Regions from separate parts of the Massilia varians genome, predicted to be linked through region 1. Evidence: predicted binding sites of a transcription regulator. Region 1 holds the regulator's gene; the other holds the start of a gene.
The links. The regulator FNR, encoded in region 1, switches genes on or off when oxygen is low (the NO sensors DNR and NnrR bind a similar motif). The targets are predictions, from matches to a motif close to TTGATNNNNATCAA.

Region 1 (7,368 bases):
GACCGCCTGGTGGAAGGCGGCGGCTTCACCGGGGTCGGCCACCTGGGCTGGTCCTGGGGCCTGAACGCCTTGTTCGTGTTCGATCCGGCCACGAAGAACGGCATGATCTACGTGGGCAGCGGCGTGGGCGACGACCCCGACCGCCACCCGGGACGCTTCTCGTCCGAGGCGCGCTTCCAGGAGCGCATCACGGACGCCTTGTACCGCGGCGCGATCGCCGCACCGAATGAAGGACTACCGTGATGCCCGACTGGCTGCGCGTGCTTGCACAGACATTGTTCTGGGTGGCGGCGATGACGCTCACCATGCGCTGGCTGGCGCGCGCCAGGCACCGGGCCGCGGCCGCCGCGGCCGGCGGCCGCGTGCAGCATCATGCGGGTTGTCTGGTCATCGGGGTGATCGGCACGCTGTTCTTCATCGGCGTCATGGTGGCCGCGAGTTTCTGGCCGGACGAGGGCGTCAACGCCTGGTTCCATGCATTCATGAGCTGCTTCGTACTGCTGGGAGCTTACCTGGTGGCCGACTGGCGTTTCGCCCGGCATACCGTGTCGGAGGCAGGCATGGACTTCGGACGGCCGACGGGTAAGCGCCTGGCCTTCGGCTGGGACGAGGTCCGTGAGGTCCGCTACGGCAACCTGGGGCGGTGGTTCAAGATCGAACTGCAACCCGGCCAAGTCCTGCGCGTCTCGGTTGCCATGGCAGGCCTGCCCGCCTTTGCAGACCAGGTGCTGCGCCACGTCCCGGCCGTTCGGATCGAGCGCGACACCTTGCGGATGCTGGAACGCACCGCACGCGGCGACCTGCCGCCCTTGTCGTAGCGACTGGCGCGCTTGCCGGTGCGCTGTTTTGCTCCTACACTGCTCGCGCACACGCCGTCTTTCATGACCTTCTTTCGCAGGAGCGCAGCATGGAAACAAACGAGATCTACCGCGGCAGGCTGATCGACCACATCCAGCTGGTGGTCAGGGACCTGCCCGCATCGCGCCGGTTCTACGGCGCCGTATTCGAGGTGCTCGGCATCCCGCTCGGCGGTGCAGGTAGCGATTATTTCTGGGCCGACGAACTGTTCATCTCCAGCCGCGACAGCCAGGCCGCCCAAGGCGTGCTCACCGGCCGCCACCACCTGGCCTTCCAGGCGCGCGACCGCAAGATGGTGGACGCCTTTTATTTCCCGGCCCTGGCCGCCGGCGGCAGGGACAACGGGCGCCCGGGCGAGCGCGCCTACCATCCGGGCTACTACGGCGCCTTCGTGCTCGACCCGGACGGCAACAACATCGAAGCGGTGCACCACGGCGCGGCAAAGCACAGCGCGCCCTACGTGCGCATCAGCTTCTGAGGCGGCGCGGGGTGGTGGAAACCGCTATACTGCGCCGACCATGCGCATCCAGATTTTCTCCGACCTGCACCTCGAACGCTACGCGGGTTTCATTCCGCAGATCCGCGGCGACACCGACATCGTCGTCCTGGCCGGCGACATCGGCTCCTACCAGGCCGGGTCGCGTCTGACCGACACGGATTTCGGACTCGAACGCTTCTCGCCGCTGCGGCCCGGCGCCCCCGCGGCGCGTGTCTTGTACATCCCCGGCAACCACGAATTCGATGGCCTGGAATACGACGAAGCCTACGCGCGCCTGCGCGCCAGCTGCGCGCGCCTGGGCATCGAATGGCTGGACCGCGAGACGCTCGTCATCGGGAGCGTCCGCTTCATCGGCACCACCCTGTGGAGCGACTTCGACGCGCTGGCGCTGCGCGAGCAGGAGCTGACCAAGCAGCTGCAGAAACGCGAGAAGGCCTTCCGCGCCGCCAACTGGTACCTGTCGAAGAACACCACCCTGAAGAACGGCGAGAAGGTGCTGGCCGAGGGCATCCGCGCGATGGCGCTGGACTGCCAGGACTGGCTGCGCGGCGCGCTGGCGACGCCCTTCGACGGCAGCACGGTGGTGGTGACCCACTTCGCCCCCAGCCTGCAAAGCGCCGACCCGCGCTATGGCCTGACGCCCGGCACCGCGGGCTTCTGCAATGGGCTCGACGGCTTGTTTCCGCAGGCCGACGTCTGGATCCACGGCCACCTGCACTGCGCCAACGACTACGTGGTCAGCGGCATCGAGGCCGGCCGGCCGTGGTCCTGCCGCGTGCTGGCCAATCCGCTCGGCTATCTCAGCAAGGGCGAGCAGGAAGCATTCCGCCCCGATCTCGTCCTCGACATTTAAGTACGGTGGACGGCCGCGCAGGACGCCACGCCCGAGGCCAGGAACACCAGCGCCGCCGCCTCCAGCCCGCTCGGCCAGCGCGCCTCCCACAGGAAGCCGTAGAGCGAGGCGAACACGGTCTCGAACACGATCATCTGGCCCATCAGGGCCATCGGCAGGGCGCGGCTGGCGTGGTTCCACAGGGCGTTGCCGACCACGGAACAGAGGATCCCGACCGCCGTCACCAGGCCCAGGAAGCGCAGCCACTCGGGGCCCGTGTGCGGCGTGGCGCCGACCGCGAAGGCCGGTGCCGCCAGCAGCAGGGCCTGGGCGCCCGTCATCACCCCCACCAGCAGGCTCCATTCCTTGGCCGAGATGCCCTCGAGGCGCGCCAGCCAGCGCCGGTTGGCGACCGCATAGAAGGTCCACGACAGCAGCGCGCCGACCGCCGACAACAGCCCGGTGATCGCGCCGCCATCCAGGCAAGCCAGCGCGTCCCGGCTGATGCAGGCCAGGCCGGCCCCGCCCAGCAGCAGCGAAGGCGCCAGACGCCGCAAGGGCACCGCGTCGGGTTCGCGCAGGCCCGCCAGCGTCACGGTGATCGGCAGCAGCCCGATCACGATCGAGGTCATGGCCACGCCCCCCAACTGCACGGCCTGGGCCAGGAACAGGTAGTAGACGATGTTGCCCGCCAGGCTGAGCCAGGCCAGGCCGCGCCAGTCGGCCGGGGTCAGGCGCCGCCTGAGCCGCGGCCAGGCGCGGGCGACGAGGAGGGCGGCGACCAGGCCGTAGGCGAGGTAGCGGCCCGCCGACAGCTGCAGCGGCGAGAAGCCGGGCGCCAGCTCCGGGGCAAGGAACACCAGGCCCCAGAAGGCGCCCGCGGCGATGCCGGCGCCGATGCCGAGTTGCGTGGTATGGGTTCTGGTGTGTATCTGTGACAGCATGGCCGATCTCCGTGGGAAGGGAGATTGTCGGCCGGATGCCGGCGCGCTTCTTGACCGCCGCTACTGGATCTTTGACAGATTCTCTCGATACGCGCGCCGGTAGGCGGCGGGCGTGCTGTCCATCGCCCGGCGCATCGCGCGCGTCAAGGCGCTCTGCTCGGAAAAGCCGGCCGCCAGCGCGATTTCGGCCACCGGGCGCTTGCTGGCACGCAGCCGTTCGCAGGCGTAGCGCAGGCGGCAGTCCAGCAGCCAGTCGTGGGGCGTGCTGTCGTGCTCCTCACGAAACAGGGCATGCACGCGGCTCACGCTCAGGCCGGCCACGCGCGCCATGGCCTCGGTGGTCCACGGCAGGCCGGGTTCGGCCTCGATGCGGGCCCGCAGGGCGGCCAGGCGCGAGCGCGGTGCGGGCGCGCCCAGCGCCAGGGTGTCGAGCAGCAGCGGCGTCCAGCCGGCCAGCATGGAAGGGGCGGGGGGCCGGGTGGCGGCCAGGATGCCCATGAATTCGACCAGCTTGCGGGCGGCCGGACCGATGGCGCCGAAGGGCTGCTCGAGCAGGCGCTGCCAGGGCCCCGCGGCGAAGGTTTCCGGGCCCAGGTCGACGATCAGCGACTGGTTGGCGACCGCACTGCACTGCGAGTGCCAGGCGCGCGGCGCCACCACCGCCACGCGCAGCGGATCGAGCCGGGCCTGGCGGCCTTCGATCTCGAGCGCGACTTCGCCGCTCACGGGCAGCACCAGCTGGCCGAACTCGTGGCGGTCCGCGCTACGGGCGGCGCCATAGCTGCGCAGGTGCAGATCCAGATGCGGGGCGGGCGGCAGGGCGGCCATCCTGGGCAATCCTAGCCCATCGGGCTGCAGACCTCGGTGCCGGCGGCCAGCGCCTTGAGCCTGGCCGGATCGAGCAGGGTGACCTCGCGCTTGTCCACCTGCAGCCAGCCCTGCTTCTTGAAGCGCGACAGCAGGCGGCTGATGCTTTCGATGGTGAGCCCGAGGTAGTTGCCGATGTCCTCGCGCGACATGCGCAGCTGGAAGCTGGTCGGCGAATAGCCGCGCGCCGCGTAGCGTGCCGACAGGTTGACCAGGAACACGGCGAAGCGCTGCTCCGCACGCATATTGCCGAGCAGCAGCATGACGTTCTGCTCGCGCGTGATCTCCTGGCTCATGATGCGGTGGAAGTGGCGCAGCAGGGCGGGGACGTGGCCGAACAGCTCTTCGAGGCGCGCGAACGGGATCTCGCACACCTCGCTGTCCTCGAGGGCCACGGCGTCGCAGTGGTGGGTGCCGCTGATGGCGTCCATGCCCAGCAGCTCGCCGGCCATCTGGAAGCCGGTGATCTGGGCTTCGCCGGCGGCGTTCACCTGGTAGGTCTTGAAATGGCCGAAGCGCACCGCGTACAGGTTGCGGAAGGGTTCGCCCATGGCGTACAGGCGCTCGTCGCGCGCGAGGCGGCGGCGGCGGCCGATGATCTGGTCGAGGCGGTTGATGTCGGCATCCTCGAGCCCCATCGGCAGGCACAGCTGGTGCATGCTGCAGGCGCTGCAGCTGGCCTTGAGGGCCTGGATGACCGGCGCTTCGCCCGGAAGCGAGATGGGTTGGTTCATGGCAGGAAAACGAAAATGCTGACGCGGCCATTATAGACAAAGGCCGCGTCCGCGGGTTTTATTTCCCTACCGCAAGCCTGTTACAGGTGATGCCGGTGTTGCGCCTTCATCCTGTAGTACTCCTGCCGTCCCTTGGCCTGCACGGTCGCGGCGATCCCGGCCGCTTCCAGCGCCGCCTGATTCACGCTGGCGAAGGCGTCGGCATCTCCCTTGAGCGCTTCCACGGCCTGCTGCGCCTGCGCGGTGCCGGCCAGCGCCAGCCCGAAGGTGGCCGACACCGCGAGCTCGGCGGCCAGGGTGTCGAGGCTCGGCGCCACCACCTCATGCTGCGCCTTGGCCGCCTGCAGCTCCGCGGTGGCCTGGGGCGCCGCCAGCGTGCGCGCCAGGCCCATGTCGCCCGCGACCCGCGCCAGGTAGTCGAGCGCCGCCCGGCTGCCGGAGCGGTTGGCCAGGTCGCCGAGACGCAGCAGGGCCGTGTTCTTGGCATTGAACACGGCGCGACCGGCGCGCGGCTGCTCGATGAAGTCGATCATCGGCTGGACTGCGATCTCGCTGCCGATGTAGCCGAGGGTGGCCACGATCTGGGTCAGGAACTCCTCGTGCCGTTCCGGTTCGTCCACCAGCCACTCGAGCAGCAGGCGGGCGTCCTTCTCGCCGTACTGCGAGGCCAGCTCCCAGGGCACGCCTTCCACCCAGTGCCGGGAGACGAAGTCGCGCACATCGGCGGGCAGCGCCATGCCGCCCGCGCCGCAGGAGCAGCCGCCGGCGGGCATCACCTGGCCGCCGATGCTCAGCGGGCCCGAAAGGAAAGCCGAGGATTCCGCCGCGTTGACCACGTTGTGGTCGACCCCGACGGACGGGTACATGACCGCGCGCGGGTCGTCGGTGCGGTGGCTCAGGCCGCAGTTGTGGCCGTACTCGTGCACCCAGATCAGGCCTTCCTGGTTGGCCGTGAAGCGCACCGCGGCCACGTTGACCGAGGCGCTGCCGACCGGGGCGCAGCCGATGATGCTGTCACCGGGGCCGCCGCACCAGCGGATGGCCTGGACGACCTTGACGCCGCTGCCGGCGTTCAAGAGCGCAGTCAGGTCGCTCGAGGTCTGGATGGTCCCGGGGACGTTGGCCGGTAGCAGCCGGACCGCGCCGTTGCGCACGAAGCGGACCGGGGTCGCGACGTCCGGCCCGCTGTCGTCGTTCTGGAGGATCGTGCCCATGTCGGCGAGGATCCGGTCGGCCTCGGCTTCGCTCAGGGCTACGCTGCTGTGGCGGTGCACCGTGACCGAGACCGTGCGTAGGCTGGGCGGCGCGGCGGGCGGATTGACGATCAGGTAATCGACGTAGAGCGAGATGTCGGCGCTCCACTCGATGTTGACCCAGATGTCGACGCCGTTGGAACGCGGCGCGACGTTGTGGACGGTGTAGCGGGCCGCGCCGATGAACTTGCCGGCGGGCGGACCGCCCGGCACGCCTTCGCCGATGGCCACGAAGACCTGCGAGCCGGGCTGGATCAGGTCCCAGCCGAGGCGCAGCAGCCATTCGCCGCGGCGCATGCCCCAGTCGTGGCGGTAGGTGAAGCCGGTCCCCTGCAGCGCAGGCTGCACGGCGTCGGTGCCGACGGTGGCTTCGGCGACGGCCCAGGGGCCTTTGGTGTCCGACGAGTCGGCGCGCTCCGGTCCGGGGTCGAGCAGCAGTGCGGCGTCCTGGTCGAGGCGATCGTTTGGTGCCATGGGATTCTCCTGGTGCGCTTCAAGGGTTGATGATCAGGTAGTCGGCGTAGAGCGGGATGTCGCTGCTCCAGGCGATGTCGACCAGATGTCGACGCCGTTCCAGCGCGAGGCGACGTTGTGCACGGTATAGCGGGCGGCGCCGATGAACTTGCCGGCGGCCGGGCCGCCCGGCGCGCCTTCGCCGATCGCCACCAGCACCCGCGAGGGCGGCTGGATCACGTTCCAGTCGAGCCGCAGGACCCACTGTCCGCGCCGTGCGCCCCAGTCGTGGCGGTAGGTGAAGCCGGTGCCGCTCAGCTCGGGCTCGGACTGGCCGGCGCGGGCGGCCGCGGCCCCGAACAACTGCCGGACCGCGGCCGGATCGGCGTCCTGGCGCAGTTCGCGAAAGCTCGCCGGCATGGCCGAGGAAGCGAGCAGCACCTCCGCTTCCCCGGCACGCTCCGCGCCGCGCGCCGCCGCCGGGTGGTTCTGATGATGGATCATGACCATCTCCTTTCACATCGACGATCGATGGATGGCCCGCCCGCCGCAGGACAAGGCGGAGGCCGGGCCGCCGGATCGCGAGTCCGCAAGCATGCCGTGTACACAGCATTTTGGCTGCAGCCGGGCTCGAATCGTCAGCCAATATAGACGAGTGGATTGGGCCGGCAGGACCGATCTGACAGGTCATTAATATGGATCAGTGACCCCAGGTTTTCAGTGTTCGAGAAAGGTTTCGACACCGACAGCAAGTCCCGGCTCGCGCATGGATAACAAGCGACTCGCCGGCCGCCGAAGCCGCGTTTTGACGTATCAAATCAACATCGCCAAGCGTGCGCGCCCCTTTGGCATGCTAGATTCTGGACACCACGACGGAGGTCGACGAGCAAAAGGGGCCCGCATGTTCGGTTTGTCCGCTTTGGATCTG
Region 2 (7,368 bases), 2.1 Mb from region 1:
GGCATGATCCGCCACCACGGGGTTTCGGCGGCCGACTTCCTGCACGTCACGCACGATCTCGGCGCCCTCGACAAGCTGGTGCGGGCGGAGAAGGGACTGGGCACGCTGCTGCGCCGCCTGCCGGGCCGCAAGATCCTGCTCACCAACGCGCCGACGCGCTACTCGACCGACGTGATGCGCCACCTGGGCCTGAGCCGCCATTTCGCCCACCACGTGGCGATCGAGCACATGCACGTGCACCGCCAGCTGCGCCCCAAGCCTTCAAGCCTGATGCTGCGCCGCCTGCTGCGCAAGCACGGCGTGGCGGCGCGCCGCTGCATCCTGGTCGAGGACACGCTGGCCAACCTGAAAAGCGCCAGCCGTCTCGGCCTGCGCACCGTCTGGGTGACGCAATACCTGCGCATGAGCGATCCGATCGGAAAAGCGCCGCTGCCAAGGACCCTGAAACGCCCCGGTTACGTCGATGTCAAAGTAAAATCCGTGCGGCAGCTACCGGCGCGTCTGCACCGGTTGCGCTAATACCTACAACAACACCAAACTAGGGAATACATGGCAAGCACCAAGCCAGGTCAGCGCAAGCTGCAAATCCTCCAGGCCCTGGCCGCGATGCTCGAGCAGCCGAAGGGCGAAAAGATCACCACGGCGGCGCTGGCGGCGCGCCTGTCGGTGTCGGAGGCGGCGCTGTACCGCCACTTCGCCAGCAAGGCGCAGATGTACGAGGGCCTGATCGAGTTCATCGAGTCGAGCGTCTTCGGCCTGATCAACCAGATCGCCGAACGCGAGGAAGACGGGGTGCACCAGGCGCATGCGATCCTGCAGATGCTGCTGTCCTTCGCCGCCAACAACCCGGGCATGACCCGGGTGCTGATCGGCGACGCGCTGGTGGGCGAGGACGAACGCCTGCAGCTGCGCATGAACGGCTTCTACGACCGGATCGAAATGGCGTTCAAGGGCGCCTTGCGGGTTGCCGTCACCCAAGGCCACGGCCTGGAGACCGACGTCGCGGCGCGCGCCAGCCTCTTGGTGAGCTACGTGACCGGACGCTGGCACCGCTTCGCCAAGACCGGCTTCAAGCAGAACCCGGCCGAAGGCACGTCCCTGCAGCTGTCGCTGCTGCTGGCGGCATAAAGGCGCCACACAGGCATCATGGACACCCAGGAAGTATTCGCGCTGCTGGACGACGCCGGCGCCGTCGGCGAGGCCCGGTCGCGCCTCTACAGCCGCCACACCGGCACCCTGCATTGCCTCGATGCCGCCGGCTGGCCGCAGTTGCTGCGCGCGCTGCAGGAGGCGCTCGGACGCGGCCTGTACGCGGTGCCGCTGCTCACCTACGAACTGGGCGCGCAGCTGCAAGGCGTGCCGGCGCACCCGGTGCCGGGTGCGCTGGCGCAGGTGCTGTTGTTCGAACAATGCGAGCACCTGGATGCCAGCCAGGTCGAGGCCTGGATCGCCACCCGCGCGCCTGCCGACGCACTGGCGGGCGTGGCCGGCATTGCGCCCGACGTCGACGAAGCCGCCTTCAGCGATGCGATCCGCCGCATCCGCGACTACATCGCCGCCGGCGACACCTACCAGGTGAATTACACCTACCGCCTGCGCTTCGAGACCTATGGCGCGCTCGTCAACCTGTATGCGCGGTTGCGCGCGCGCCAGCGCGTACCCTACGGCGCCCTGGTGGCCCTGCCGGACGGCGGCGCGGTATTGTCCTTCTCGCCCGAACTGTTCGTGCGCCACGAGGCCGGTAGGCTGCAGGCGCGTCCGATGAAAGGCACCGCGCCGGCCAGCGGTGACGATGCGGTCGACCAGGAGCGCTCCCAGGCCCTCGCTCTGGACACCAAGAACCGCGCCGAGAACCTGATGATCGTCGACCTGCTGCGCAACGACCTGGGACGGGTAGCCGTCACCGGCAGCGTCGAGGTACCGGCGCTGTTCGAGGTGCGCCGCTATGGCAGCGTGCTGCAGATGACCTCGACCGTGCAGGCGCGCCTGCGCGAGGATGCCTCACTGGAGGAAGTATTCGCCGCGCTCTACCCCTGCGGCTCGATCACCGGGGCGCCGAAGCGCCGCAGCATGGAGATCATCCATGAACTGGAGCCGAGCGCGCGCGGCATCTATACCGGCGCGATCGGCTGGTTCGATCCGCCGGCGGCGGGTAGCGCCAGGGACTTTGGCGACTTCTGCCTGTCGGTCCCGATCCGCACCCTGGCGCTGGGCGCACCGGAGGGCGGCACCCGCAAGGGCGAACTGGGCGTCGGCGCCGGTATCGTGTACGACAGCGATGCCGCCTCCGAGTACGCCGAATGCCGGCTCAAGGCGCGCTTCCTCACCGGCCTGCCCAACGAATTCGAGATCTTCGAGACCCTGCGCGCTTCCTGGGACGACGGCTGCCGCCACGTCGAGCAGCACCTCGACCGCCTGGCCGCCTCCTGCCGCTACTTCGGCTATCCGTTCGACTATGGGGCCGCGCGCGCGGCCCTGAACGAGGCCTGCCTGGCCCTGCCCCACGGCCAGCTGCACCGGCTGCGCCTGGCGGTGGCCCCCGACGGCGCGCTGGCCGTGCAGGCGGCGCCGCTGGCGCCCCTGGGCGAACCGGTGGCGCTGCTGCTGGCGCAGGAAACGACCCATTCGGGCGACGTCTTCCTGCGCCACAAGACGAGCGTGCGCGGCCGCTACGACGCGGCCTGGCGCGCCGCCGAGGCGCAAGGCGCGTTTGACGCCCTGTTCTTCAACGAGCGCGGGGAACTGACGGAAGGGGGACGCAGCAACGTGTTCCTGCGTGTCGGCAGCGAGTGGATCACGCCGCCCGTGTCGAGCGGCCTGCTGCCGGGCGTGATGCGGAGCATCCTGTTGCAGGCGCCGGCCTGGAACGCGAGCGAGCGCGTGATCACGCGCGCGATGCTGGCGGAGGCGGACGACATCGTCGTCTGCAATGCGCTGCGCGGGCCGCTGCGGGCGGTCCTGCTGGACGACCCGCTGGGCTGATCAGAACTTGTAGCCGAGGCCGAGGCCGAACAGCACCGGATCGACCTTGACCACGCTTGCCTTCGCGCCGCCGACCATCACGTCGCTGCGGATGTTCACTTTCTTCACGTCGAGGTTGAGCGACCAGCGCGCATCGAGGCGGACGTCCACGCCGGCCTGCAGGGCCAGGCCCCAGCTGTCCTGTTCAAGGTCGCCCGCGCCGCCCAGCAGTTTCACGCGCGAGATGCGCGTATAGTTGAGGCCGGCGCCTAAGTAAGGACTCACTGTCGCCTGGGGCGCGAAGTGGTACTGGGCCGTCAGGGTCGGCGGCAGGTGGCGGAAGCTGCCGATGCGGGCGCTGTCCAGGGTGACCGCGTGCTTCTGTGGATAAGTCAGGATCAGCTCGGCCGCCAGGTGCGGCGTGAAGAAGTAGGAGATGTCGACTTCGGGGATGGTCTTGCTGGCTACGTGGATGCGGTCCGCGGCGCCGGTCCCGGCCAGGGGCGCGGATTGATTCGCCGGATCGATGTGGACGGCGCGCGCACGCACCAACCAGTTGCTGTCCTGTGCCAGGGCCTGGCTGCCGGCGAGCGCGAGCGACATAGCCAGCAGATGCTTCAACAAGCTATTCATTTTTTTTCTTCCTTTCGTCATGGTGACGAAAGGAAGAATATTGATGCAGCGCAAAAAAATCGTTGATCTGGATCAAAATAACCACATTGATATTGTGGTTATTGGCTCTCGGCTCACATGGCGAGCGCTTGCTCGATCTTGCCGACCAGGGCCGGATCTTCCGGCGTCACCTTGCTCGGGAAGTGGTCGATGACCTTGCCGTCGCGGCCGATCAGATACTTGGTGAAGTTCCACTTCGGCGCCTGGCCGGTGGCCTTGGCAAGGCTGGCGTGCAGCGGATTGGCTTCCGGGCCGGTGACCGAGCTCTTGGCGAACATCGGGAACTTGACCCCGTAGGTATTGAAGCAGAAGTCGGCGATCTCCTTGGAATTGCCCGGCTCCTGCTTGCCGAAGTCGTTCGAAGGGAAGCCCAGGACCACCAGTCCGCGCCCGCCGTACTTCGCGTACAGCTTCTCCAGTCCTTCGTACTGCTTGGTGAAGCCGCAGTAGCTGGCCGTGTTCACCACCAGCACCACCTTGCCGGCGTACTGGCACAGGTCCTGCGGGGCGTCGTCCTGCAGGCGCTTGAAATTTTGCTTGAGGATGGCCGGGCAGCTCATCGGCATGCGCGCGGCAGCCGGGGCGCCCGGCGCGGACGTGGCCTGTGCGGCGGCAGGCAGGGAGACGCTGGCTGCGGCAAGGGCAGCGAACAGCAGGGCGGTGGTCTTGATCATGGCGGGGAGTTCCCTGGTTGGTGATGCCACGATTGTAACGCAGCCGCCCCCTGTAAAGATCGCCGCCCGCCCGCGGCGCCCGGACGATATCCGTTCAGCCCGCGTTCAGGCTGCGGTGTTCGATCTTGATGCAGTGGTTCATGACGACGTCGAGGCCGGCGGCGCGCGCCAGATCGGCGGCAGCCTGGTTCTCGATGTCCAGCTGCATCCACAGGCAGCCGGCGCGCACGGCGATCGCTTCGCGCGCGATCGGCGGGATGTCCTCGGACTTGCGGAAGCAGTCGACGATGTCGATCCGCTGGCCGCTGCCGGCGAGGGCGTCGGCGGCCTCCTGCAGCGTGGCGACTACCTGTTCGCCCAGGATGGTCTGGCCGGCATAGCTCGGGTTCACCGGCACGATGCGGTAGCCGTGCTCCTGCAGGTAGGCCGCCACCTCGTGGCTGGCGCGGTCGGGTTTGTTCGACAGGCCGATGATGGCGATGGTCTTGCTGTCGTTGAGGATCTGGGCAATGCTTCTCATGGTGGCTTGGCTCGGTATGGATTCGGCTTCTAGCTTATCAGATTCGCATCGCTGCTGGCGTCGCGGGCGCAAACGTGAAAAGATGCGGACACTGTCGATTTCCATGCCCAACATGCGCCTTACCGCCCTTTCCCTGCTCGCCGCCCTGCTTCTCTCGCTGCCCGCCCACGCGGCCGAACCGCTGGCTGCGGTCGAACGCGCCATCGTCCCCGTCGCCGCCTGGGGCGGCACCCCGGCCGACGCGGCCAAGGCGCGCCGCCACACCATCAGCCAGATCACCCTGCATCACCAGGGCGAGCCCTTCAAGCCGGGCACCGATCCGCAAGCCTACCTGCGGCGCCTGCAGTCGTGGTCGCGCAGCAGCAAGGGCTGGCTCGACATCCCCTACCACTACGTCATCGACCTCGACGGCCGCATCTACGAGGCGCGCAACATCGACTTCGCGGGCGATACCAATACCGAATACGACCCGAGCGGCCACGCCCTGATCGAGGTGGTCGGCAACTTCGAGGAAGTGGAGCCGAACCAGCAGCAGTTGGAGGCCGTGGTCGACCTGATGGCGCTGCTGGCGGCCAGGTACAAGGTCTCGCTGGACGATATCAAGAGCCACCGCGACTATTCAAGCAAGACCGTGTGTCCCGGTGCGAACCTGTACCGCTACGTGAAAGAGAATTGGTTCCGCCACAAGGTGGCGCTGCGCCTGGCGGGTGAGCAAGCTGCGAAACCGTAGGGTGGACGGCTCCGCCGTCCGCGCGTTCAACCGGCATTGGAATAGCTGTACAGGCAGCATTGTCCAAGTTTGAACGCGCGTGCGGCACAGCCGCACACCCTACGAAAATCAGAGTTTGCGCGCCGGGATGCTGCGCCCGCCCTGCTTCAGCACCAGGCCCTGTCCGGCCGCCGGCTCGAAACTGATTTCGGCATCGACGTCGTTCGAGAAGAACACGGTTTCGCTCATCGGGAAGATTTCCAGCTTCGGCTGCCCGGTGGCCTGGGCAAAATAGCGCTCGCCCTCGCGGCTCAGCTCCATCACGAAGCCCGGACGCAGTTCATACCGGCCGACGCGGGCATCGAAGGCCGCGCTGGCGATCTTCACCGCCTTGCGGCCGGCCGGTGCGTCGCCGATACGCTGATTGACCAGCGCGTTGCCATCCTGGTGCAAGGTCACTGCCGTCACCTTGCCGCCCGCGTCACGCTGGAATTCGAACCAGTCGAGGCCTCCCGGCACGAAGAAGCTGTTGTCCGACGCGGCCTTCAGCGCTACCGGCGGCCGGCCGCTGCGCTGCATCACCAGGCCATCGGTGCTGCGGCGGAACACACGCTGCACGCCCTTCTCGACCTCATAGGTGCCGGTGACCGCGTCGAGCGCCGCGCCATCCAGCGCCACCTCCTTGAACTCGCGGTAAGGCTTGCCGATGGCGATGCCGGCCGCCTTGCGCGCGATCAGGGCCGGATTGGCCGGACCGCTGTCGCTGTTGGTCAGCACCGCGACATACACCTTCTGATCCGGGAAGCGCAGCGCATGCGTCGAGAAGCCGTTGATGCCGCCGCCATGGCCAATCGCGGTCTCGCCCTGCACCTTGCCGACCTCCCAGCCATAGCCGTAGCCGGTGGCCTTGCCATCGCTCAGGCGGTACGAAGTGAACGCTCGCTGCCAGCTGGAGGGCTTGAGCAGGCGGCCCGCGGCGATCGCTGCATCCCAGCGCGCCAGGTCGTCCACCGTGGACACCAGCGAGCCGGCCGCATAGGGCTGGGTCATGCTGAGCGGCGCGGCGGCGCCATAGCCCTGCTCGGCGCGGCTGTGGCCGGCCGCCACCGGCGCCTTGCTGGTCTTGACGCCTTCGTAATAGGTGTCGCGCATGCCGAGCGGCTTGAAGAGGCGCTGTTCCAGGAAGCTGGCGTAGCTCTGGCCCGAGATCTTCTCGATGATCGCGCCGAGCAGGAAGTAACCCGAGTTGTTGTAGCGGTACTGGCTGCCCGGTTCGAACTCGAGCGGATCGTTCTTGAACGTGTCGATCATCCGGGCCACGCTGATGTCCTGCGCCATGTTGAGCATGTAGCCCGGCTTGCCGGTATAGCTGGGGATGCCCGAGGTATGCGTCAACAGGTGCTCGATCGTGATCTTCTTTCCCTTGGCCGGGTAGTCCGGCAGGTGCTTCGTGATGTCGTCGTCCAGCGACAGCTTGCCATCCTCCGCCAGCATCAGGATGGCGGTCGCGGTGAACTGCTTGGTGATGGAGCCGAGGCGCAGCACCATCTCCGGGCGCATCTTCACGCCTTTCGCGGTATCGGCCATGCCGTAGGCGCGGCGCAGCACGGGCTTGCCGTCCTTGACCACGATGACGGTGGCGCCCGGCGCATCGGCCTGGAAATACGGCGCGATCGACGCATCGATGCGGCTGGCCAGGTCCTGCTCCGCGGTCGCGGAGGTGACGGCATCCCGGGCCAAGGCAGCCTGTGGATGGCACAGCAGCAGCACGGCGGCGCAGATGGCGGTACGAAGCAGCATGGTCGGTCCCTTTCCCTGTTGTAGTGGTGTGA

Region 2: the regulator FNR is predicted to act here: its motif matches at 3,657-3,670, upstream of MasN3_RS01445 (OmpW/AlkL family protein).

The regions. Positions count from the first base shown of each region.
Region 1 is NZ_AP026966.1:3,734,252-3,741,619, reverse strand. Features, by position in the region: gene MasN3_RS16810 (serine hydrolase domain-containing protein) at 1-243, shown strand, start outside; gene MasN3_RS16805 (hypothetical protein) at 240-818, shown strand; gene MasN3_RS16800 (VOC family protein) at 908-1,336, shown strand; gene MasN3_RS16795 (metallophosphoesterase) at 1,377-2,210, shown strand; gene MasN3_RS16790 (DMT family transporter) at 2,207-3,133, opposite strand; gene MasN3_RS16785 (helix-turn-helix transcriptional regulator) at 3,194-3,961, opposite strand; gene fnr (fumarate/nitrate reduction transcriptional regulator Fnr) at 3,973-4,734, opposite strand; gene MasN3_RS16775 (hypothetical protein) at 4,815-6,461, opposite strand; gene MasN3_RS16770 (hypothetical protein) at 6,495-6,944, opposite strand; gene MasN3_RS16765 (cytochrome ubiquinol oxidase subunit I) at 7,342-7,368, shown strand, end outside.
Region 2 is NZ_AP026966.1:306,438-313,805, reverse strand. Features, by position in the region: gene MasN3_RS01460 (pyrimidine 5'-nucleotidase) at 1-519, shown strand, start outside; gene slmA (nucleoid occlusion factor SlmA) at 550-1,128, shown strand; gene pabB (aminodeoxychorismate synthase component I) at 1,147-2,982, shown strand; gene MasN3_RS01445 (OmpW/AlkL family protein) at 2,983-3,594, opposite strand; gene MasN3_RS01440 (glutathione peroxidase) at 3,708-4,307, opposite strand; gene MasN3_RS01435 (CoA-binding protein) at 4,402-4,827, opposite strand; gene MasN3_RS01430 (peptidoglycan recognition protein family protein) at 4,931-5,557, shown strand; gene MasN3_RS01425 (serine hydrolase) at 5,666-7,336, opposite strand.